DNA from 3 places in the Aeromonas genomosp. paramedia genome. Region 1 is predicted to be linked to each of the others. Evidence: riboswitches for the same ligand, from Rfam matches in the RefSeq annotation. Region 1 holds a riboswitch; each other region holds the start of a gene.

Region 1 (7,686 bases):
GGGGGAGGCGCTCGCCACCCGCATGGTGGTGCAGACGCACCTCGACTATGGCAAGGTGAGGCTGTGCGGCTCCTTCGCCTTTATCGCCGCCTCCACCCTGGTGGGGGCTCTGGTGAGCAACTTCGGCAGCGACTGGGTGCTGCACACCATGGTGGCGGGACTGCTGGCCATGCTGGCGCTGAGCGCGCTGCCGCTGCGGCCGCAGCCCCAGGAGCTCAAGGGGGAGCGGGCCCGGGCTTCCCTGCTCGTCACCCTCAAGTCAGCGCCGGTGCGCCGCTTCCTGCTCATTACCGCCCTGCTACAGGGCAGCCATGCCGCCTACTACGGCTTCAGCGCCATGTACTGGAAGGGGGCGGGTTACAGCGGCACCCTGATCGGCTACCTGTGGGCCCTGGGGGTGGTGGCGGAGATCGCCATGTTTGCCGCGGACAAGCGCTTCTTTCACCGCTTCGGGGCCCAGACCCTGTTTCTGGTGGGGGCCGTCGGCTGCGTGGTGCGCTGGGTGTTGCTCGGCGCCTCTACCGAGCTGGCGGTGCTGGTGCTGGGTCAGCTGCTGCACGGGGTCACCTTCTGCATCAGCCACCTCGGCGCCGTGCGCTTCATGACCCGCCAGCTGCCCGCCGAGCAGCAGATCCCCACCCAGGCGCTCTATGCGGCGCTCGGCCTCGGCATGACGGTGGCGGCCCTGATGGCGATCTGCGGTGTGCTGTTCGAGCCGCTCGGTGGGGGCATCTTCTTCATCATGGTGCTGGTGGTGCTGCCGGTCTTCGTCCTGCGGCTGCGCGGGGAGCATGAGGGCGCCGCCGCCTGAGCGGGCACACTCAATGACGGTTGCCCGTCGGCACGCTGAGCCGGCGCGGCGCTCAACACATCTGAACAAGGGAAGAATGTAGATGCACCAAGGATGGCTGCTGATCGGGTTGTCGCTCGCCTATCTGGGCTTGCTGTTCCTCATCGCCTATGTGGCGGACAAGAGCAAGCGCCGTCGGCTCAAGGGCCAGCCCCTGCTCTACAGCCTGTCGCTCGCCGTCTATTGCACCTCCTGGACCTTCTTCGGCACAGTGGGGCAGGCGAGCGAATCCCCCTGGTCGCCTGTGCCCATCTATCTTGGCCCCATGCTGGTGTTCCTGTTTGGCTGGCGCCTGCTGGCCCGCCTCATCCTGGTGGCCAAGCGCGAGCACATCACCTCCATCGCCGACTTCATCGCCGCCCGCTATGGCAAGTCCCAGCGTCTGGCCATGGTGATCAGCCTGATCGCCGTCATGGGGATACTTCCCTACCTGGTGCTGCAGCTCAAGGCCATCGTCACCGGGCTGGATCTGCTGATGGCCAACTCGGTGCCGGCGGGGCCCACGGGCAACACGGCCGAGCTGGCCCTCGGCGTCGCCCTGTTGCTGGCCCTGTTCAGCATACTGTTCGGCACCCGCAACCTGGACGCCACCGAGCACCACCGCGGCATGGTGGTCGCCATCGCCTTCGAGTCCGTGGTCAAGCTGCTCGCCTTCATGGCGGTGGGGGGCTTCGCGCTCTGGCTCATCATCGCTAGGCCGAGCGAGGCCCGCACCCTGGTGGCCGGGGACTTTCTCGATGCGGTGGTGGCGGTGTCGCCGGGCAGCCTGCTGGAGCTCGCCATCTATACCCTGGTGGCCATGTGCGCCGTCATCTGCCTGCCGCGCCAGTTCCACGTGACTGTGGTGGAGAACAACCAGGGCCAGGATCTGCACTGGGCGCGCTGGCTGTTCCCGCTCTACCTGTTCCTGATGGGGCTCTTCATCTGGCCGCTGGCGCTGGCGGGCAAGCAGTGGGTGGGGGCCGACATGGCCTCGGACACCTATGTCATCAGCCTGCCCATGTCGCTGGGCTTCGACGGCATGGCGATGCTGGCGTTTCTTGGCGGCACCTCGGCGGCCACCGGCATGGTGATCGTCTGCACCATAGCCCTGGCCATCATGGTCAGCAACGATCTGGTGCTGCCGGTGCTGCTGCGCCGCTTCTGGCAGCAGGGGCGGGATGAGCGGCTGATGCGGCTGCTGCTGCAGGTGCGCCGGGGCGCCATACTGCTGATCCTGCTGGCGGCCTGGGTGCTCTATCTCTGGCTCGGGGATCTCACCAGCCTGTCGCGCATCGGCTACCTGTCGTTCGGCGCCGTGGCCCAGTTCGCCCCGGCCCTGCTGCTCGGCCTCTACTGGCGGCACGGCAACCGCAAGGGGGTCTATCTCGGGCTCGCCCTCGGGGTCAGCCTCTGGTTCGTGACCCTGCTGGCCGAGAGCGGCCTGCTGGCGGGCTCGCCGCTGGAGGCGCTGCTGGCCCCCCCCGACTGGCCCGCCTTTCGCGAGCTGAGCCTGGGGGCCTGGTGCATCTTCCTGAGCCTGTTGCTCAACCTGCTCGGCTACGTGGCGGGATCCCTGCTGTCGCGGGCGGCGGTGAGCGAGCGGCTGCAGGCCGCCAACTTCGTCGGCAAGCCGAGCCGGGATACCACGGCGCTCTACCAGGCGCGGGTCTCGGTCAAGGAGCTGGAGATGCTGGCGGCCCGCTTCGTCGGCTCGAGCCGGGTCAAGCGCGCCTTCGGCCGCTTCGCCGGCGAGCGCGGCGGCACCCTGGCGCCCCAGATGCAGGCGTCGGCCGATCTGATTGCCCACACCGAGCGGTTGCTGGCGGGGGTATTTGGCACCTCGTCCGCCCGGCTGGTGCTGGCCTCTGCCCTGCAGGGGCGCAACATGCAGCTCGAGGAGATAGCCACCATAGTGGACGAGGCCTCGGACGTGTTCCGCTTCAACCGCGGCCTGCTGCAGGGTGCCATAGAGCACATGGGGCAGGGGATCTCTGTGGTGGACAGGGAGCTCAAGCTGGTGGCCTGGAACCGGCGCTACATAGAGCTGTTCCACTATCCGCACGGGCTCATCCAGGTGGGGCGATCCATCGAGGAGATCATCCGCTACAACGCCGGGCAGGGGCTCTGCGGCCCAGGGGACATAGAGGCCCAGGTGGCGCGCCGGGTCGCCTTCATGAAGCGGGGCAGCCCCCATGTCTCGGCGCGGGAGCGACCGGACGGCCGGGTGATAGAGATGCAGGGCAATCCCATGCCGGCGGGGGGCTTCGTGATGACCTTCACCGACATCACCCCCTTCCGGGCGGCGGAGCGGGTGCTGCGGGAAGCGAACGAGCACCTGGAGGCGAGGGTGGCCGAGCGTACCCACGAACTCTCCGAGCTCAACCGCCAGCTGCTGCTGGTGAACCAGCAGGTGGAGCGGGCGAACCACTCCAAGAGCCGCTTCCTGGCGGCGGTGAGCCACGATCTGACCCAGCCGCTGAACGCGGCCAAGCTGTTTACCTCCTCCCTGCTGGAGATGCTGCCGCAGGGAGGGGAGCAGGCGGCGGAGCAGGTCCGCATCGCCCGCCACATCGACGATGCCCTAGGGGCGACCGAGGATCTCATCACGGATCTGCTGGACATCTCGCGCCTCGAGGCGGGCAAGTTCAAGGCGAAGAAGCTCGATTTCGCCCTGAGCGACGTGCTGGGCAACCTCAAGGCGGAGTTCGGGGTGCTGGCCCAGGCGGGAGAGATCCAGTTCTCCGTGGTGGAGAGCCGCCTCGCGGTCTACAGCGACGTGCGCCTGCTGCGCCGGGTGTTGCAGAACTTCCTCACCAATGCGTTCCGTTACAACCCGGGCGGCCGGGTGCTGCTCGGCTGCCGCCGCCTGGGGGACAAGGTGCGCGTCGAGGTGTGGGACAATGGCCCCGGCATTCCGCTGGACAAGCAGGAGGCGATCTTCGACGAGTTCTCCCGCCTCGATCACTCCCGCACCGCCAGGGAGCAGGGACTTGGCCTCGGGCTCGCCATCGCCCGCGGCATCTCCCAGGTGCTGGGACATCAGCTCTCCCTGCGCAGCTGGCCCGGGGCGGGGTCTGTGTTTTCCATCACCCTCAACCTCGCGACCCGGCCGGTGACGCCGAGCCAGCTGGCGGCCCCCGTGGTGCGGGACAGCCAGCTCGAAGGGATCCGGGTGCTCTGCATCGACAACGAGGAGGACATCCTCATCGCCATGGCCTCCCTGCTGGGACGCTGGGGCTGCGAGGTGCGCTGCGCCCAGAGCCTGGAGCAGGCAGAGGAGATCATAGGGGCCGGTTTCCTGCCCCGGCTGGTGCTCTCCGACTACCACCTGGATGACGGCAAGACCGGGCTGCAGGCGCTGCACATGATCCGGCTGGCCCATGGCAACGACATAGGCGGCATCATCATCAGCGCGGATCGCAAGAGCGAGCTGCAGACCCAGATCCGCGAGCACGGCTTTGGCTACGTCAGCAAGCCGGTCAAACCCCTCAAGCTGCGGGCGCTGATGAACAGCCTGCTGCTGCCAATACAGTGACAGCCTTCACACAATCAAGCATTGTTTGGCAAGTTCGGGAGCTGTCATCAGGCGCCAGCATCACCGATGTTGGCGCCAGCTTGCCGGCATGTTCGCGAACAATCTGGAAAATGAGTCCTATTCGCTGTCATTTTTACTAGGTAGCGCCGCCTCCGACTCCCTCCTATAGTCATTCGGCGATTATTTTTGTCGCAAATCAAGTTGTGCAAAAAGGCAAACCGGACGAAAGTCCGGGACGCAAAGCCTCCGGTCTAAGGGTCAAAGTACCTAGGATAGCGGGGTCACCACAGGTTGTATCGTCCATGGGCCAAGCCATGGTGGCGATGATGTCTGCGTTACCTGGCAGGTTGCGTTGCCTTTTTCGTTGTTAATTCCAATAACGAAATAAGGAAGTTCAAATATGTTAAGTCCAAAACTTTCCCTGCTGGCGCTCCTGGTCGGGGGATTCTGTGCTACCTCCGCCTTCGCCGCTGCCCCGGGCAAACCCACCATAGGCTCGGGCCCCACCAAGTTCGCCATCGTCGAAGTCAATCAATCCGCCTCGGCCTACAACCAGCTGGTGACAGTCCACAAGGATGGCGCCCCGGTCAGCGTGACCTGGAACCTCTGGTCCGGTGACGTCGGTCAGACCGCCAAGGTGCTGCTCGATGGCCAGGAGGTGTGGTCAGGCCCCGCTTCCGCCGCGGGTACCGCCAACTTCAAGGTGACCAAGGGGGGCCGCTACCAGATGCAGGTGGCCCTGTGCAACGCCGACGGCTGCACCCTCTCCGACAAGAAGGAGCTGATGGTCGCCGATACCGACGGCAGCCACCTGGCGCCGCTCAATGCGCCGCTCAAGGAGAACAACAAGCCCTACGCCAACAAGTCCGGCAAGGTGGTGGGGGCTTATTACGTGGAGTGGGGTGTCTACGGTCGCAAGTTCACCGTGGACAAGATCCCGGCCCAGAACCTGACCCACATTCTCTACGGCTTCACCCCCATCTGTGGCGGCAACGGCATCAACGACAGCCTCAAAGAGATCTCCGGCAGCTTCGAGGCGCTGCAGCGCTCCTGTGCCGGTCGTGAGGACTTCAAGGTCTCCATCCACGATCCCTGGGCGGCGATCCAGATGTCCCAGGGCAACCTCAGTGCCTGGGATGAACCCTACAAGGGCAACTTCGGCAACCTGATGGCCCTCAAGCAGGCCCATCCTGACCTCAAGATACTGCCGTCGGTCGGGGGCTGGACCCTTTCCGACCCCTTCTACTTCCTGGGGGACAAGAGCAAGCGCGACACCTTCGTCGCCTCGGTCAAGGAGTTCCTGCAGACCTGGAAATTCTTCGACGGGGTGGACATCGACTGGGAGTTCCCGGGTGGCCAGGGTGCCAACCCCAGCCTGGGCGGTCCGAACGATGGTGCCACCTATGTGGTGCTGATGCAGGAGCTGCGCGCCATGCTCGACGAGCTGGAAGCCGAGACCGGCCGCCAGTATGAGCTCACCTCGGCCATCAGCGCCGGCGGTGACAAGATTGCCAAGGTCGATTATCAGGCTGCCCAGCAGTACATGGACCACATCTTCCTGATGAGCTACGACTTCAGCGGCGCCTTCGACCTGCAGAATCTGGCCCACCAGACCAACCTCTTTGCCTCAAGCTGGGATCCGGCCACCAAGTACACCACCGACAAGGGCGTCAAGGCGCTGCTGGGTCAGGGGGTGACACCGGGCAAGATAGTGGTGGGGGCGGCCATGTATGGCCGTGGCTGGACCGGGGTGAAGAACTACCAGGCCGGCAATCCCTTCACCGGCACCGCGACCGGGCCGGTCAGCGGCACCTGGGAAAACGGCGTGGTGGATTATCGCGACATCGTCAACAACCGCATGGGCGCAGGCTGGGAGCAGGGCTATGACGAGTCGGCCGAGGCCCCCTATGTGTTCAAGGCCAGCAGCGGCGATCTCATCAGCTTCGACAACGATCGCTCGGTCAAGGCCAAGGGGCAGTACGTGCTGGCGAACCAGCTCGGCGGCTTGTTCGCCTGGGAGATAGACGCGGACAACGGCGACATCCTCAACGCCATGCACGAGGGACTGGGCCACGGCGAGGGTAGTCTGCCGCCGGTCAACAAGCCGCCGGTGGCCAATGCCGGCAGCGATCTGAGCGTCACAGGCCCGGCCGAGGTGACCCTCAACGGCAGCGCCTCCCACGATCCGGAAAGCGGCGCGCTGACCTACAGCTGGAAGCAGGTCTCCGGGCCCCAGGCCAGCCTGCTGGATGCCACCCAGGCCAAGGCCCGGGTGGTGCTGGACGCCGCCACTACCGACATCAATCTGGTGTTCGAGCTGACTGTGACCGACGATCACAACCTCAGTGCCAAGGATCAGGTGGTGGTGACCAACAAGGCGCCGCAGCCGAACCTGCCCCCCGTGGTCAGCGTACCGGCCAGTGCCACCGTCGAGTCCGGCAAGCAGGTGACCATCAAGGCCACGGCGTCCGATCCGAACGGTGATGCCCTGAGCTACCAGTGGAGCCTGCCAGCGGGGCTCACCGCCACCGGTCAGGACAGCGCGACCCTGGTGGTCACGGGCCCGAACGTCACCAGCGACACTGTCTATGACCTGAGTCTGGTGGTGACCGACGGGGCGCTGGATGCCAGTGCCGGCACCCGCCTGACCGTCAAGCCAGCCAGTACAGGTGGCGGCTGTGAGGCAACCGATCCGGATGCGGCCAACTGGCCAGCCTGGAGTGCCAGCACCGTCTACAACACCAATGACAAGGTGAGCCACAACCAGCTGGTGTGGCAGGCCAAGTACTGGACCCAGGGCAACGAGCCAAGCCAGAGCGCCGATCAGTGGAAGCTGGTGAGCCAGGTGCAGCTCGGCTGGAATGCCTCAGTGGCCTACAACGCCGGTGATCTCACCAACCACAACGGTCGCAAGTGGAAGGCCCAGTACTGGACCAAGGGCGATGAGCCCGGCAAGGCCGCCGTCTGGGTGGATCAGGGGGCTGCCAGCTGCAACTGATGGTCATAAGGAGTGGGGCCTTGGCCCCACTCCTTTTTCCTGTGGCGCTTTGCGGGCTGACCTCGGCCTGGGGCGGATAAACCGCCAGCCATGGCCATCGGCGCCAGTCTTTGCTAGGGAATTAATCATTTCACCCGAAGTTGAAAAAAATATTTTCATCTTGAAAACGCTTTCAATGGAGTGAGTTGGATGGTTGACATCCGCTCTCACGCCGAGCTTAACCCTGCCTTCAGGGATATTTCCTGATAGAACACCAAGTCAGGATCCCGCTCTGCCATTTGCAGTGACTGCGGCTATGGAGAATAATCGCGGCGCACTACT
Region 2 (7,686 bases), on a different contig from region 1:
ATCCAGGGGTTCGCGCACCGGGGTGCGCAGCAGGGGGTTGGGGGGGGAAGAGAACAGGGGAACCCGCTCTCCTTCCTCTGACAGCGGACGACCGTCCAGGGGATGCAGCAGACCGTCCAGCACCCGGCCGAGCAAGTGCTCGCCGACCACTATGGTCTCCTCCCCGTCGATGGGCAGCACCCGGGCACCGGCATAGAGGCCGCTCATGGGTTGCAGGGGCATCAGATAGGATATGTCGCGGTTGAAGCCGACCACCTCGGCCAGCAGGGCGTCACCCGTTGCCGTTTCCACCCGGCAGCGCTGCCCCATCACCAACTGGCAGCCCACCACTTCCAGGGTCAGCCCGGTGACGCGCACCAGGCGGCCATAACGACGAAAGCCCGGGATCTCGTCCAGGCTGTCCAGCGCCGAGGTCAGCGCCTGCTGCAATGCCTCATGCATCCCGAGGCAGTTCCAGGGTCTGGTTGAGCTGCTCGATGCAACGACCGAGCCGCTCCCCCGTGTTGATCTCTATCACCGCGGCCCGGGTCTCGATCCGGGCGTCACCGACCCCCAGGGCCCCATCCACCTGCAGTGGCCACTTCTCGCAGCGGGTCACCCCCTGCTCGGCCAGCCGCTGTCTGTCCCCCTCATTGAGGTAGATCACCAGATCTTCCGACTCGCTCGGCAGGGTCGCCATGGCCTGTTCGACCTGCTGGAGCACCTGTTGCGGGTTGAGGGTGAACTCGGCCTGGATCACCCGCTTGGCCACCTGGGCGACCAGCTGGGCGATCAACGCCTTCTGCTCCAGCATCCGGGCCCGGGTCAGGGACTCCCACTGCAATTGCAGCTTGGCAAAGGGGACCATGGCCTGATCGAACGAGGCTCGTCCCTCGGCCAGCCCCTGGGCCAGGCCACGCACCTGTCCCTGTTGCAGGCCCTTGGCCTCCCCCTCAATCAGGCCGCTGGTCAGCCCCTGCTGGTAGCCGGCCTGATACCCTTCGGCCTGCCCCTGCTCCAGCCCCTGCTGATAGCCGTATTCGAACTCTTCCTGCTGGCTCCTGGCCTCTTCCCCGCTCTGTCCCAGTGCCGGGAAACGGTAGAGACGGGTGGCACCGGCCGCCAGTCTGCGAACATGCTGACTCATGCCTGTCTCCTGTTAGCTGACGGTGGCTTCTTCGAACAGCTGGAACTCGATCTCGCCCTGCTCCACCAGTTCCCGCACCAGTTGCATCACCTCTTCTCTGGCCTGCTCCACCTTGCGCAGGGAGACGCTGCCCTGATCCTGGATCTGGGCTTCCAGTGCCTGCGCCATCCGCTTCGGCATGGCCCCCAGCACCACCTTGCGAAAACCGGCGTCGGTATTCTTCAGGGCCAGCGCCAGCAGCTCCGCCGGCAGCTCCTGCACCAGACGCTGCAGGGTGTCGTCGCTCTGGCGACGCAGGGCCATGAAGTCGAACATGTTCTTCTCGATCTCGAGGGCCATGTCTCCGTCGTGTTCCCGCAACAGGGAGAGCATCTGCTCCTTGTCTCCCTGATAGCGGTTGAGGATGTCGGCCACCTGGCGCACCCCGTTCACCTTGGCGCCGGACTGGTCGGCCACATAGGCGAGACAGCGATCCAGGGTCAGCCTCAACTCGGCCAGCACATGCTCGCTGACCGAGCTGAGGCTGGCGACCCGCACCAGCAGATCGTCATGAACCGACCCCGGCAGGGCATCGAGCACCGCCGAGGCGGTCTGGGGCGGCAGGAAGGCGAGCAGCACGGCCTGCATCTGGGGGTGTTCGTTGCGAAAGAAGCGGGCCAAGACATCCGCGGGCACCCATTGCAGGCGCTGGATGTCCTGGCTCATCGCATCCCCGTAGAGGCTGTCGAGCAGGCTGCGGGAGAGGCGCTGACCCAGCGCCAGATCCAGGGTCTGCTCCAGGTACTCACGAGATGCGCTGCCGATGCCGCTCTGCTCGCGATACTGGTTGAAGAACTGCTGCAGGGTCCACTTTGCCTCTATCGAGCTCACGCCGGAGAGGCCCGCCATCTTGGAGATGAGGCGCTGCACCTCGTCCCGCGACAGCTTCTGCATGACCTTGGCGGCCGCCTCTGTGCCCATGCTCAGCAGCAGGATGGCGGCCTTCTCGAGGTTGTCGATGTCGATGTCGACCGCGCTCTGGTTCAGATTACCGTTGTTCATTGCCACTCACCCATTGTCTGACCACTTCCGCCACCCGGGCAGTGTCTTTATCCACCAGCAGTTGCAGGTGCTTGAGCTGTACCTCCAGCTCGGAGCCAGGCTCCGGCAGCGCCTCCAGATCCAGCGAGGAGAACTGGGGCTCCAGCTTGTATTCCGCCTGCTGCAGATTCTTGCCAACCGCGGTGCCATCAGCCTCGTCATCCCCGTCACGACGCATGGAGAGGCCTATGGTCGGTTCCTGCTCTTCATCCTGCTCCTGTTCCGGCTCGGCATCAGGATATTGCTGGGTGCGCACCAGGTGCTTCACCAGGGGGCGAATGCCGAAGAACACCAGGGTCAGCCCCAGCAGACCACCCACCAGGTAGCGCAGGGAGTCTTGCCAGTAAGGGGTCTCCAGCCAGCTCGACTCAGGTGGCGTCACCGGCACGGCGCCGGTGAAGTCGAACACCTGCAGGCTGATCTGATCGCCGCGCACGCCGTCAAAGCCGACGGAGCGCTCCACCATCTGGCGGATCTGCTCCAGCTGCTCGGCGCTCCAGCCCCCCTTGGGGCTGCTCTGCTGATTGAGCAAGATGGATACGTTCATCCGCTCCAGCCGTCCCTGCTGATAGCGGGTATGCACTATGGTGCGGCTGTTCTCGTACTGCTTGCTGACCTCCTGCCGTTCGGTACGAGTGTCGTTCTTGGCTGGCTCCGGCGTCGCCGCATTTCCCTCGGCAGCCGCTTCTGTCTGGGGCGCAGTCTCGGGAGGACGGTTGGACAGGGCCCCCGGGATGCCGAGCGCCAGGGCATCTATGGTCTTGTCGGACTTGTTGGACTCCTTGGTCACCACACCATTGGGATCCAGCTGCTGCTGGGTCTCTTCCACCGCGTTGAAGTTGACGTCAGCGGCGATCTGGACCCGGAAGTTGCCGGTGCCCAGCATGGGATGGAGCATGTCGCTGGCACGCTGGCGGATGTACTGCTCAAGCTTGCGCACGTACTCCATCTGCTGGACGCTCTGCTTGCCGAATCCCGCCTTGTCGCCGAGCTCGGCACTCAGCAATTGGCCCGCCTGATCCACTATGGTCACGGCACCGGGCTTCATGCCCGAGATGCTGCCTGCCACCAGGTTGGCGATGGCCTCGACCTGACCCGGCTCCATGGACTGGCCGGGTTGCAGATCCAGCATCACGGAGGCGCTGGGTTTCTCTTCGTCACGGCCGACAAACAGGGTCCGCTTGGGGATGGCCAGATGCACCCGGGCACTGCGCACCGCATCCAGCGAGATGATGGTTCTGGCCAGCTCCCCTTCCAGGGCATGGCGGTAGCGCGCCCCTTCCATGAACTCGCTGGTGCCAAGACCGGTGACTGTGTCCAGCCCCTCGAGGCCGGCCGGCATGGCCGCCCTGACCCCGCGCGCCGCCAGCGCCATGCGCACGTGGGCGAGCTGGCTCTCCGGCACCAGGATCTGGCCCGAGCTTTTTTCCAGCCGGAAAGGCACCTGCTCCTTCTCCAGCATCTCCATGATGTTGGCGGTGTCGTAGAGCTCCTGCTTGCCGTAGAGGGGCACATAGTTCTTGCTGGAGGTCCAGAGGATCACCACTATGGTGCCCGCCACTATGGCGGCAAGCAGCGCTATGGTCAGGATGGATTTGTTGTCCCGGGACAGGGTGCGCCAGTTGCGCATCCCTTCCTGTACCCGGGCGATCAGGGAGCCCGACGCCCCCGGCGAGGATGATACCAATTCAGTCATGACCTACCCTCAGAGCGGCATGCGCATGATGTCATCGAAGCCTGTCATCAGTTTGTTGCGCACCTGCATCAGGGCGGAAAAACTGAGACCTGCCTTCTGGCTGGCCACCATGGCCCCCACCAGATCGTCGCTCTGACCCGCGTCGACGGCGGTCATCAGTCTGGACGCGACATTCTGCTGTTCGTTGACCCGGCCGACGACGTCACGCATGGCGTCGCTGAACGAGACAGCCGAGGCGTCGTTAGGCTCGATGGAAGGGGTGTGACTGGCGACGCGCTGCATTTCCTGCATCTGCTGCAGGAGCGTCACCTGTGATGACATGATCTCAATCTTCACTCGGTTATCCCTTAGTTTTGAATCTGCTGCTCGACATCGATGCCCTGCTCGCGCATGGCAGCCAGCTTGTATCTAAGTGCCCGGGTCGTCATCCCAAGGGCTTCGGCCGTACGAGTCCGGTGACCACGAAAACGGCGCAACGTCTCCAGGACGAATTGAAATTCGGCATGCCGTTTGGTCTCGCTGAGCCCCTCCGGGGCCGCAAGCGTCTGCGGTAACAGGTTGTCGGCTTCGACGGCATAATGGGGCAGCATCAAATCGACCGCCTGAATATGCAATCCGCGAGCCATAATTAGTGCCCGCTGGATCACGTTGTCCAGTTCGCGCACATTGCCCGGCCAGTCATAGGAGAGCAGCTGCTTGCAGGCGCTCTCGCTGAGGCGATACCCCTGCTGGGCGGCGTAGCGCTCGATGAAGTACTCCGCCAGCGGCAGTATGTCGTCCGGCCGCTCCCGCAGGGCGGGCCAGCTCATGGGCAGCACATCGAGCCGGTAGAAGAGGTCCTCGCGAAACTCCCCCTGCAACACCAACTCCCTGAGGTCTCTGTTGCTGGCGGCGATGATCCGCACATCCAGCGCAATCACCTGATGGCTGCCCAGCCGCTCGACCTCTTTCTCCTGCAGCACCCGCAGCAGCTTGGCCTGCAATGCCAGCGGCAGTTCGGAGATCTCGTCGAGCAACAGGGTGCCCCCCTGGGCCAGCTCGAACTTGCCCTGCTGGCTGGCGGTCGCGCCGGTAAAGGCCCCCTTGCTGTGTCCGAACAGGATGGATTCGAGCATGGCTTCGGGGATGGCAGCACAGTTGATGGCCACGAAGGGCTTGCCCGCCCGGCTGGACATCTCGTGGATGTAGCGGGCCAGCCGCTCCTTGCCCGTCCCCGACTCGCCGCCGATGAGGATGGTGGCCGAGGTCTTGGCAGCCCGCCTGGCGAGCTGCAAGACCTGCAGGCTCAGGGGCGAGGTGGCGATCAGGTTGGGAATGGCCTGACGCAGGCGCAGGGCTCCCCTCACCACATCGAGGATCTGGCGCTGGCTGAAAGGCTTGATGATGTAGTCGATGGCGCCGGCCCGCATGGCCTCCGCCGCCAGATAGGCCTGGTGCTCATTGACCAGGATGACGCAGTCGGTACCCGCCAGCTCCTGCACCATTGAGGGTCCGGCCTCGGTCATGACCGCCATGTCGAGCAGCACGAGATCCGCTGAATGGTGAGAGAGAAATTGTTTGGCCAGCGGGACAGAATTCAGGCAAGAAACGCGATAGCCTGCCTTCAACAATATTCCCTCAACATCGTCTCCATTTGATAACGAAGAGGAAACTAATAATAAATGAGCATGAGATTCAATACCGACGGGTATTGAATTTTCCTTGATAGATAAATCAGAAAACATATTAACCCGAACCTGTGATTGCACATGAATCAATCAACAGAACTGACGCTCAAAAAATAAAAACGCACCAGGACGGGGCAGCACTTCTTATTGAGCACTTACCCTATATCGGTATGAAAACAAGGCTGGAATCATGGCCTTGGTAACCCCGCTATCATTAGCATCAATGCTGTTAGACCGGAGGCTTTGCGTCCTGACTTTTCAGTTCAGTTTGCCTTTATCATGCGACGACCCGTATTAGGATGGCATGGCTTGGTTGTCCTTAAGCCATGTGACACATCTGACTGTTTCTATTTTATTTTTTCACTGTCAGTCTGTGTCGCGTCAAAAGCCGTCACATCATAACGGCTTTATATGACAATTCAAGCAGATGTGCGGAATAGTCTCTTCCTGCCGGCATATGGGCGTGGCAATTCCACTTCAGCCCAGGGTGCCAATTACCTCGACCCGCAAATCTTCCGGGATCTCGTTATAAGAGAGCACTTTGAGACCCTTTGAAAAGGATCGGGCATAGCGGGCGATCAACGGCCTGAGCTGGGGCATGACCACCAGCACGGGCGCATACCCCTGCTGCTGCAACTGCTCCTTCACCAGCGGCATGTTCTGCTGCAACTGCGCCAGCAATTGCGGGTCGACCGGGAAGCTGTCCAGCTGGATTTTTCCCTGCTGCTGGGACTGGTTCATTGCCGTCAGCAGAGTCTGCTCCAGCCGATCATCCAGGGTGAAGGCCGCCAGTATGTCGCGGGATCCGATCGCCTGCCTGACGATCTGGCGCTTTAGGGCGCAGCGCACGTCCGAGGCCAGCAGCACAGGGTCCTTGGTCAGCTCGCTCGCATCCAGCAAGGTGGTGGCTATGGTGCGGATATCGGTGAGGCTGATCTGCTCCTTGAGCAACTGACGGAAGACCCGCAGTTGCTGCATCTGGGTCAGGGCCAGATTGAGCTCTTCCGCCAGGCGGGGCGACTGGGTGGCCAGATACTGGCCCAGCTTGCCCACCTCGTCATGGCCGAAGAGCCCATCGAGCTGCTCCCTGAGCAGCTTGCTGGCATGGGTGGCGATGACGGTGGCGGAGTCCACCACGGAGTAACCCAGGTTGAGCGCCTTGGCCTTGTTGTCCGGCGAGATCCAGACCGCGTTCATGCCATAGGCCGGATCCTGGGTCAGCTCGCCGTCCAGGGCCCCATAGGTCTCCCCGCTGCTGATGGCCATCAGCCGCTGGCAATCCACATTCCCCGTGGCCAGGGCGATGCCCGACAGCTTGATGCGATACTGGTCCGGTTGCAGTTGCAGGTTGTCCCGTACCCGGATCTCGGGCAGCAGGAAGCCATACTGCTCGGACAGGGTCTTGCGAATGCCGCGCACCCGGGCGAGCAGCTCGGCCCCCTTGTTTGCCTCGGCCAGCGGCACCAGCCGATAGCCCAGCTCGATGGCGACTGCATCCACCGGCGGCAGATCCTGCCAGTCCAGCCCCTGCGGCTCCGGCTGCACCATCTGCCTCGTCAGCTCCTCGGCCGCATCCAGGGCAGGGTCCTTTGCCCGGCGCTGGCTGACGCTCCAGCCGGTCCAGGCCAGCACGGCGGCAAAGCTGAGGAAGGCCAGCATGGGCATGCCGGGCACCAGGCCCAGGATCAGCATGATGGTCGCCGCCGTATAGATGACCCGGGGGGAAGCCAGGATCTGCTGGCCGACCTGATCCGACATCTCTCCCTCGTCACTCACGCGAGTGACTATGATGGCCGCCGCGGTGGACATCAGCAGTGAGGGGATCTGGGCGACCAGACCATCACCTATGGTAAGCAGGGCATAGATGCGGAAGGCATCGGAAACCGGCAGCGAGTGCTGGAAGATACCTATGGCGAGACCACCCACCAGGTTGATGATCAGCACCAGCAGGCCGGCGATGGCATCGCCACGGACAAACTTGGAGGCCCCATCCATGGCGCCGTAGAAGTCCGCTTCCCTGGCGATCTCTTCCCGCCTTGCACGGGCCTGGTGCTGATCCAGGGTCCCGGCGTTGAGATCGGCATCTATGGCCATCTGCTTGCCCGGCATGGCATCCA
Region 3 (7,686 bases), on a different contig from region 1:
AGCTTCCTGAAGGAGCAACAGGGCGGCGCCGTCACTCAATAAACCGGCACGCCATGGGCAGGCATCCGCCCATGGCGACTGCCCATCCACAAGGGGGTCAGCCCCGCAGCTTGCCTGGTGGCAATTGGCCGCTCTTCGGAGCGGTCTTTTTTATGGTCCCCTCCCCCGGTTGTCACGAGATCCCTTCATTTATATGAGGCGAAAAAAATCCGGAGCCTGGGCTCCGGATTGGGTCATTGGGTTGACGCGGGGTTAACCCCTCAACCGATTATCTGTCGCTGCATACCAGCTTCAGCAACCGGGATAACTCAATAGTTGCACACCAGCTTCCAGCTGCCATCGCCCGCCTTGGGCTCGTTGCTGGTCCACCAGTTGGCCTGCCACACCGCCTTGCCGTTGGTCATGCGGTCGTTGCCATTGGCGTGATCCCCGCGTGGCCAGGTCGGATAGGCATTGTAGTCCGCCGGGTTGACGTTCTGGCTGGCGCAGGTGGTGCCACCGCTGCCGCCGTCACCGCCACTGCTACCCCCCAGCACCGCCTCGGCCAGGGCCGGGAAGTCGGACTTCAGGCCTATGGTCTGGCTGCCGGCAATCAGGCGCATGCCGCTCGGCACGCCGGCGGCCGGCAGGTAGTAGGTCATGGCCACTTCCACCTCGGTGCCCGGCGCCCAGGCCTTCCAGGCCGGCAGCGTCAGGGCCACCTTGTGGAAGTCCTTCTCATTGGCGATGCCGTCGGAGTTCTGGTTGCCGCCGCTCTCCACCACCTTCAGCCCCATGCCGCTCTGGTCGGTGATGGTGTCGGAGGTGGAGGTGGGCATCAGGAACTCGATGCGGGTGCCGCCCGGTATGGTCTGGGTCGACTTGTTGGTGAGCTTGAGGGTCGGGTTGATCGGGTAGTTGGAGTCCCCTTCCTTGAAGCCGGAGAGGCTCACGCCGATGTCGAGCTGGGCGGCCGGGGCCGGCAGATCGTTCTGCTTCAGGGCCGCCTTGTCGGCCTTGCTGAACTTCTCGTAGGCGAGGCTGGTGAGGGTGCTGCCCATCACGTACTCGTTCTTCGCGGCATCGAAGTCATAGTCTCCCGCCATCTCCCAGAACATGACGCCCCCCAGGCCCCGCTTGACTATGTAGTCGAGCTTGTGACCCATGGACTCTTCATCTTCGGTGGAGAGGAACACCTTCTTCTGCTCGTTCCACAGCCAGGGCGCATGGGCCTTGTCGTCGTAGTAACGCACGTACTGGCCTTGCATCACGTGGGCCGGGTTGTTGGGATCCAGACCCCAGGCCTGGCCGTAGCTCGGCAATGTGGTGATGCCGAGGCTGGCCGCGTGCTCCAGGTTCTTGGCATGCCACATGGGCACGGCGCCGCCGCCTATCTCCTTGCCGTTCTTGTCCAGATCATGCCAGATGTTGTCGATGCCCACCGCCCCGTTGCCGCAGGGGATGGTGCTGCCACCCGTGCCCGGCTGGCAATCGCTCTGGCTCGGCAGCGCCGCCTTGCCCCCCAGGCCGTGGGTGCCACCGGTGACCCCCTGCCAGCCACGGGTGTAGTAAGGCACCCCTATGTTGATCTTGCCCGCCGCCAGGGCGCCGCGGAAGTAGTGGGCCGCCCAGGCGGAGTTGAGATAGCCGATGCCGCCAAACTGGGCCTGGGTGTAGACACCCCACTGGGACAGCTCGGGATCCGCCTTGTTGTCGAACAGGGCGGCGTTGTGGCCGACGAAGTGGTTCCAGGCACCGTGGAAGTCATAGGTCATCAGGTTGACGTAGTCGAGGTACTGGGTGACCTGGAAGTTTTCCATGCCGCGCAGCAGGTAGGCCGAGGCCGGCGAGGCGATGGTCAGCATGTACTTGCGACCGTCCTCGGTCCCGGCGCTGTCGAGCTTGTTGCGCAGGGTCTTCATCAGCACTTCATAGTTCGCAAACAGCTTGCCGCGACACTGGTTGGAGAGCGGGAAGTCGTTGGGGTTGCCCGCATCCTTCATGGAGGTGGGGTACTCGTAGTCGATGTCCACCCCATCGAAGCCGTACTGGCGGATGAAGCCCACCGCCGAGTCGGCGAAGGCGTTGATGCCGGCGGTGTTGACCGAGCAGTCGCCCTTGGTGGTGGCGGCGTAGAAGCCGCGAGTATCGGCCCAGCCCCCCACGGAGATGAGGGTCTTCACGTCCGGGTACTGCTTCTTGTACTTGGACAGCAGGTTGAAGTGGCCCTGATAGGCGAACTCGGGATCCATCTCGGCGCCCGGCACCCCGTTCCAGGTCAGCTTGGTGGCGGCGTCATCCACCTTGATGGTGTGGCTCTGCTCGTCCACCGCCGCGAAGGCGTAGTTGATGTGGGTGATCTTGTCCCAGGGGATGTCGCCCACCAGGTAGGCGGGCAGGCCGTTCTTGCCGGTGCGCCAGGAGGTGAAGTAACCGATGACGCGGCGGCCATGGTCATCCCCCATGCACTCGCTGCCGTCGGCGCGGTAGATCTGGCGCACGTCGCAGGAGAGGTTGCCGCCGGTGGGGGGCAGGGCCGCCTCTTCCACCTGGACGTCCACCTGGGTCGACTCGCCAGAGAGATTGGCCTTGTCGGTCGCCACCAGCTTGAGACCGGTCAGCCCCTTGTTCTGGGGCGTCCAGCTCAGTTGCCAGGGGGCGCTGCTGTCTTCGCCCACCTTCTGGCCATTCACGAAGAGCTCGACCTTGGCGACGTCGTCATTGGCGTCGGTGACATTGCCGGTCACGGTGAGGGCGCGGCCCAGGGTCACCCTGGCCCCGGCGGCGGGGCTGGCGATGTTCACTTTGGGCGCCTCTGGCGCCACCACGGCGGCGACCTGGAAGCTGGAATCCGCCTCGCTCAGCACCTTGCCGTCTTTATCCAGCGCCCGTGCCTTGAGGGCGTGATTGCCCACGCCGGCGGCAGACCAGCTGGCGCTCCAGGGGGAGGCCGTGGCCGTGGCGACCAGGGTGCCGTCGATCAGGTATTCCACCCGGGCGAGCGCCGTGACCGGGCCGCTCAGGGTCACCGCCAGGGCCAGGCTGGCCCCTTCGCTGACGCTGCTGCCCACGGCGGGGGAGCCGATGGCGACCACCAGGGCCGGCGGCGGCACCTCGCCGCCAAAGAGTTTCCAAGCATCGGCCCAGACGGCGCCGACACCGGGTTCGTAGTGGTAGGGCGACGCGCCACACCAGCCGGAGTAAGGGAATTCCTTGCATTCATAGAGGGCGCCTGCGTTGCTGACGATGTCGCTAGCCTTGTAGGCGGTGCCGGCCTGATAGGCGGGGTAGGCGGCCTGCGCCCAGGCAGGGGCGGCCGCAAGGGCGACCAGCATGGCGAGCCTGCTGGGCCTCAAGATCTGTTGCATATTGTTATCATCCTTGTTTTGTCTTGGCTTTTAAGACCGGGAAAAGCGCAATCGCAACAGAGAACAAGGGAGCGACAACAGGCCATGGACGGGCCACAAACCCTCAAGTCACCCTGGGTAACCCCGCTGTCTGGCCCGCTTGGGGCAGATCGGAGGCTTTGCGTCCCGGCATCACTGCCGGTTTGCCCTTTGCCTGGGTTCCGTGAGGAACGGCTCGAGTATAGGAAGCAAGTGGCAACCGCTCAATCTTTATTCTCTAAGGAAAATATGTGAATGCCGGCCGGCTCACACTTCCCCTCAATCGGCCAACTAACCATTAAGTCATTAATATCAATCTGTTAGCCACGTCAAAAAAACGGACTCAGCCTCTTTTGTCTCCCCATAATGTGCGTTGCCTCACTGGTCAGAGCTGCCAGAAATGTGACAATGCGCGCCCTTGGCCAAAGCGCCAAGGCTATGGAAACACTGGCAAAAATAAAAAAAGGAATACCCATGAAAGGAAGACCTACCCTGCTGTCCCTGGCCGTGGGGCTCGCCCTCGCGTCCCCGTCTCTCCATGCCGCCGGCTTCAGCTGCCCGGCCGACAGCGCCCTCACCCCCATCCCCGCCATCCAGGGCAGCGGCGACAAGAGCCCGCTCGTCCCGGGCGATCTGTTCGAAAGCCTCGGGACTGTCAAGGTCAAGGCCCTGGTCTCCGCCCTCGGCGAGAGCCTGAACAGAGGCTTCTACCTGCAGGATCTGCAGGGGGACGGCAACCCCGAAACGTCGGACGGCATCTTCGTCTACCTCAATGACAAAAACTTTGCCAGCAAGTACCCGGGCATCCAGCCGGGGGCCCTGGTCTGTCTGGAGGCCAGGGTCGAGGAGTTCTACGGCCACACCCAGCTCAGGCCACTGGTTGACGGCAACACGCCGCGCCTGGTGGTGCTGGCCCAGGGCGAGGCACCGGCCGCCACGGCGCTGCGGGTGCTGGAAGGGGAGACCCTGGCCCGGGCCCTGGAGCGTCACGAGGGGATGCGGGTGCGCCTCGACGAGGGTAGCGAGCTCAAGATAAGCCGCAACTTCAGCTACGACTACGCCGCCAAGCGCAACAACCTGGTGCTCGCCCACGGCGCCCCGCTGATGAAGCCGACCCAGCTCCATGTGGCGGGCAGCCCAGAAGCCGTGGCGCTGGCCGAGACCAACGCCGGCAACCGCGTCTTCCTCGAATCGGACTTCAAGGCCGCCAACGGCAAGCTCCCCTGGCTGCCGGCCTGGGAGCCGGAGCAGGGCTATCTGCGCATCGGCGATGCCCCGCTCAACCTGGAGGCCATGGTGGGCTACAGCTATGACGAGTACCGCCTGATCGTGCCCAAGGATCAGCGCATCACCGCGGGGGATCTGCTGCGCACCGACGAGAACGACCGCCAGGGCGCCCCGGCCCGCGCTCATGGCAGCGACCTGCGGATCGGCAGCTTCAACGTGCTCAACTACTTCACCAGCCACTCCAGCGTGGGGGGCGCCCTCAACGTGCTCTGCGCGGATCAGGCGGATGCGGACAGCGCCAAGGGCTGCAACCGCGGCGCCAAGAGCCTGGAGGAGTTCCAGTTGCAGCGCGCCAAGATAGTCAACGCCATCGCCGAGATGGACGCCGATCTGCTCGGCCTGATGGAGATGGAGAACAACGGCTTCGACGAGCACGCCGCCCTCCACGATCTGGTGGAAAACCTCAACGCCCACCAGAAAGAGGCGAGCAAGCACTACGCCTTCGTCACCCTGCCCAAGGCCCTGCTCACCGAGGAGCGCTTCTTCGGCGGCGACGCCATCATGGTGGCCATGCTCTATCGCCCCGCCCTGCTCACCCCGAGCGGGGATGCCGAGGTCATCCGACTGCCTGAGCAGCGCTACACCACGGGCGGCGTCGCCAGGAGCGCCGGTCAGCGGGACTCCCTGGTGCAGCGCTTCACCGTGGCGGGCAGCGACGCCCCCCTGACCCTGGTGGTCAACCACCTGAAATCCAAGGGATCGGGCTGCTACGAGAACGGGGATGGCAAGACGGAGCCTGCGGATCTGCAGGGCAAGTGCACCGAGTTTCGGGTGAGCGCCGCCAGGGTACTGGGGGAGGCGGTGAGCAAGATGCCGGGCCAGGTGCTGCTGGTGGGGGACTTCAACTCCTACGCCAAGGAGGATCCCATCCGGGTGCTAACCGACTATGCGCCGGTCGCGGGGGAGCGCCAGATCCGCTCCGCCTCCCACACCTTTATCGGCGAGCAGCCCTACGAGCAGATGGGCCAGGCGGTGGGCAAGGGTTACGGCCTGGTGGATCTGAACGTCAAGTTCAACCAGGCGAAAGCCATCTCCTACAGCTACGAGGCCGAACTCGGCACCCTGGACTACGCCCTCGCCAACCCGGCGCTGGCGAACAAGGTGGTGGCGGTGGCCGACTGGCACATCAACTCCTTCGAGAGCAACCTGTTCGAATATGGCGGCGCCTTCACCGGCGATCTCATCAAGTCGGACAACCCCTTCAGCGCCTCGGATCACGATCCCGTCATCGTCGACCTCAAGCTCAAGGAAGAGAGCAAGGGGGGTGGCGGCGCCATGGGGGCACTGCTGCTGGCCCTGTTGCCGCTGGCCTGGCGTCGTCGGCACTCGTCATGATCCGCATTGAATAACGCTAAAAGCCCGCGACAGCCGCGGGCTTTTTCATTTTGGTCATTTGATTTGTAAATGAAGAGGCAGCCATCATGAAAAAAATAAATGCCAGAACAAACAAAAAGGCCACCGCGATGCGGTGGCCTTAAATATTTGGTGGAGCTACGCGGGATCGAACCGCGGACCTCTTGCATGCCATGCAAGCGCTCTCCCAGCTGAGCTATAACCCCAACTCACCTCGGCGCTACCAAAGTTATCTCTGGCAACGGAGGCGCATGATAGGCATCACCCGCTTTGCTGTCAACCCAAAAATAACGCCCGTTGGAGCGTTTAGTCAAAATTCAGGCAGTTAGCTGTTTTTACCGCCAATTGCGTCGCTATGTCGCTGTTTTATGTCATGAATCTGAGCGCCACACAAAAGCGAAGGGCCCCCTTGCGGGAGCCCTTTTTCAAGCAATGGCAGAGGCTTATTCGGCTGCCATCCGCGCTTCGATATAGGCCAGGGCACGATCGATGCGGGCCAGCACCCGCTCCTTGCCCACCAGCGCCATCACGGCATCGATGGCAGGGGGACGGGCCTGGACCGGTGAGCCTGAATTACTCGGCTGCCATCCGCGCTTCGATATAGGCCAGGGCACGATCGATGCGGGCCAGCACCCGCTCCTTGCCCACCAGCGCCATCACGGCGTCGATGGCAGGGGACTGACCCAGACCGGTGACGGCCACGCGCAGCGGCATGCCGACCTTGCCCATGCCCTGACCCAGTTCGGCGGCGGTCGCTTCAATCAGCTCGTGCAGCGCTTCGGTGGTCCAGGTCTCCAGCGCCGCCAGCTTGGCCCTGGCCAGGGTCAGCGGCTCGGCCGCGACGCCGCGCAGGTGCTTCTTGGCGGCCGCTTCGTCGATGGCCTCGTACTCTTCGAACAGGTAGCGGCTCTGGGCGGCCACTTCCACCAGGGTGTTGCAGCGCTCAGCCAGCAGGGTCACCACGGCAGGCAACGCCGGGCCCTTGCTGGTGTCGATGTTCTGGGCGGCCATGTGCCATTCCAGGTGCTTGGCCACATAGGCCGGATCCAGGCTGCGCATGTAGTGGTTGTTGAGCCACAGCAGCTTGTCGGTGTTGAAGGCGGAGGCAGACTTGGAGATGGCATCCAGGCTGAACAGCTTAATCATCTCCTCCAGGCTGAAGATCTCCTGATCGCCGTGGGACCAGCCCAGACGCACCAGATAGTTCAGCAGGGCTTCCGGCAGGTAGCCGTCGTCGCGGTACTGCATCACGGAGACAGCACCGTGGCGCTTGGAGAGCTTGGCGCCGTCGTCACCCAGGATCATGGAGACGTGGGCAAACTCAGGCACGGGCGCGTTCAGGGCCTTGTAGATGTTGATCTGGCGCGGGGTGTTGTTGATGTGGTCTTCGCCACGCACCACGTGGGTGATCTCCATGTCCCAGTCATCGACCACCACGCAGAAGTTGTAGGTGGGGGCGCCGTCGGTGCGGCGGATGATGAGATCGTCGAGCTCGGTGTTGGCGAACTCGATGCGGCCACGGACGTGGTCATCGAACACCACTGAGCCTTCGGTGGGGTTGCGGAAGCGAATGACGTGGGGCGCATCGGCCGGGTGATCGTGGGCGGCATCCCGGCACTTGCCGTCATAGCGGGGCTTCTCGCCGCTCGCCATCTGGCCTTCGCGCAGCGCCTCCAGGCGC

Evidence for each region. A riboswitch is a leader RNA that binds a small molecule or an ion and turns the genes downstream of it on or off. The one in region 1 is predicted to bind cyclic di-GMP.
Region 2: linked by a shared signal. The riboswitch ahead of lafK (lateral flagellar response regulator transcription factor LafK) and the one ahead of HB860_RS15005 (glycosyl hydrolase family 18 protein) in region 1 are both predicted to bind cyclic di-GMP.
Region 3: linked by a shared signal. The riboswitch ahead of HB860_RS02540 (glycosyl hydrolase family 18 protein) and the one ahead of HB860_RS15005 (glycosyl hydrolase family 18 protein) in region 1 are both predicted to bind cyclic di-GMP.

Annotation. Positions count from the first base shown of each region.
Region 1 is NZ_JAAROG010000019.1:48,784-56,469, reverse strand. Features, by position in the region: gene HB860_RS15015 (3-phenylpropionate MFS transporter) at 1-811, shown strand, start outside; gene HB860_RS15010 (hybrid sensor histidine kinase/response regulator) at 894-4,367, shown strand; cyclic di-GMP riboswitch class I at 4,570-4,656, shown strand; gene HB860_RS15005 (glycosyl hydrolase family 18 protein) at 4,768-7,365, shown strand.
Region 2 is NZ_JAAROG010000001.1:44,924-52,609, reverse strand. Features, by position in the region: gene lfiI (flagellar protein export ATPase FliI) at 1-441, opposite strand, end outside; gene lfiH (FliH/SctL family protein) at 434-1,126, opposite strand; gene fliGL (lateral flagellar motor switch protein FliGL) at 1,139-2,167, opposite strand; gene fliFL (lateral flagellar M-ring protein FliFL) at 2,154-3,893, opposite strand; gene lfiE (lateral flagellar hook-basal body complex protein LfiE) at 3,912-4,238, opposite strand; gene lafK (lateral flagellar response regulator transcription factor LafK) at 4,250-5,512, opposite strand; cyclic di-GMP riboswitch class I at 5,765-5,852, opposite strand; gene lfhA (lateral flagellar biosynthesis protein LfhA) at 6,047-7,686, opposite strand, start outside.
Region 3 is NZ_JAAROG010000003.1:4,269-11,954, reverse strand. Features, by position in the region: gene HB860_RS02545 (tetratricopeptide repeat protein) at 1-42, shown strand, start outside; gene HB860_RS02540 (glycosyl hydrolase family 18 protein) at 309-3,347, opposite strand; cyclic di-GMP riboswitch class I at 3,461-3,544, opposite strand; gene HB860_RS02535 (ExeM/NucH family extracellular endonuclease) at 3,840-5,987, shown strand; tRNA gene HB860_RS02530 (tRNA-Ala) at 6,136-6,211, opposite strand; gene gltX (glutamate--tRNA ligase) at 6,579-7,686, opposite strand, start outside.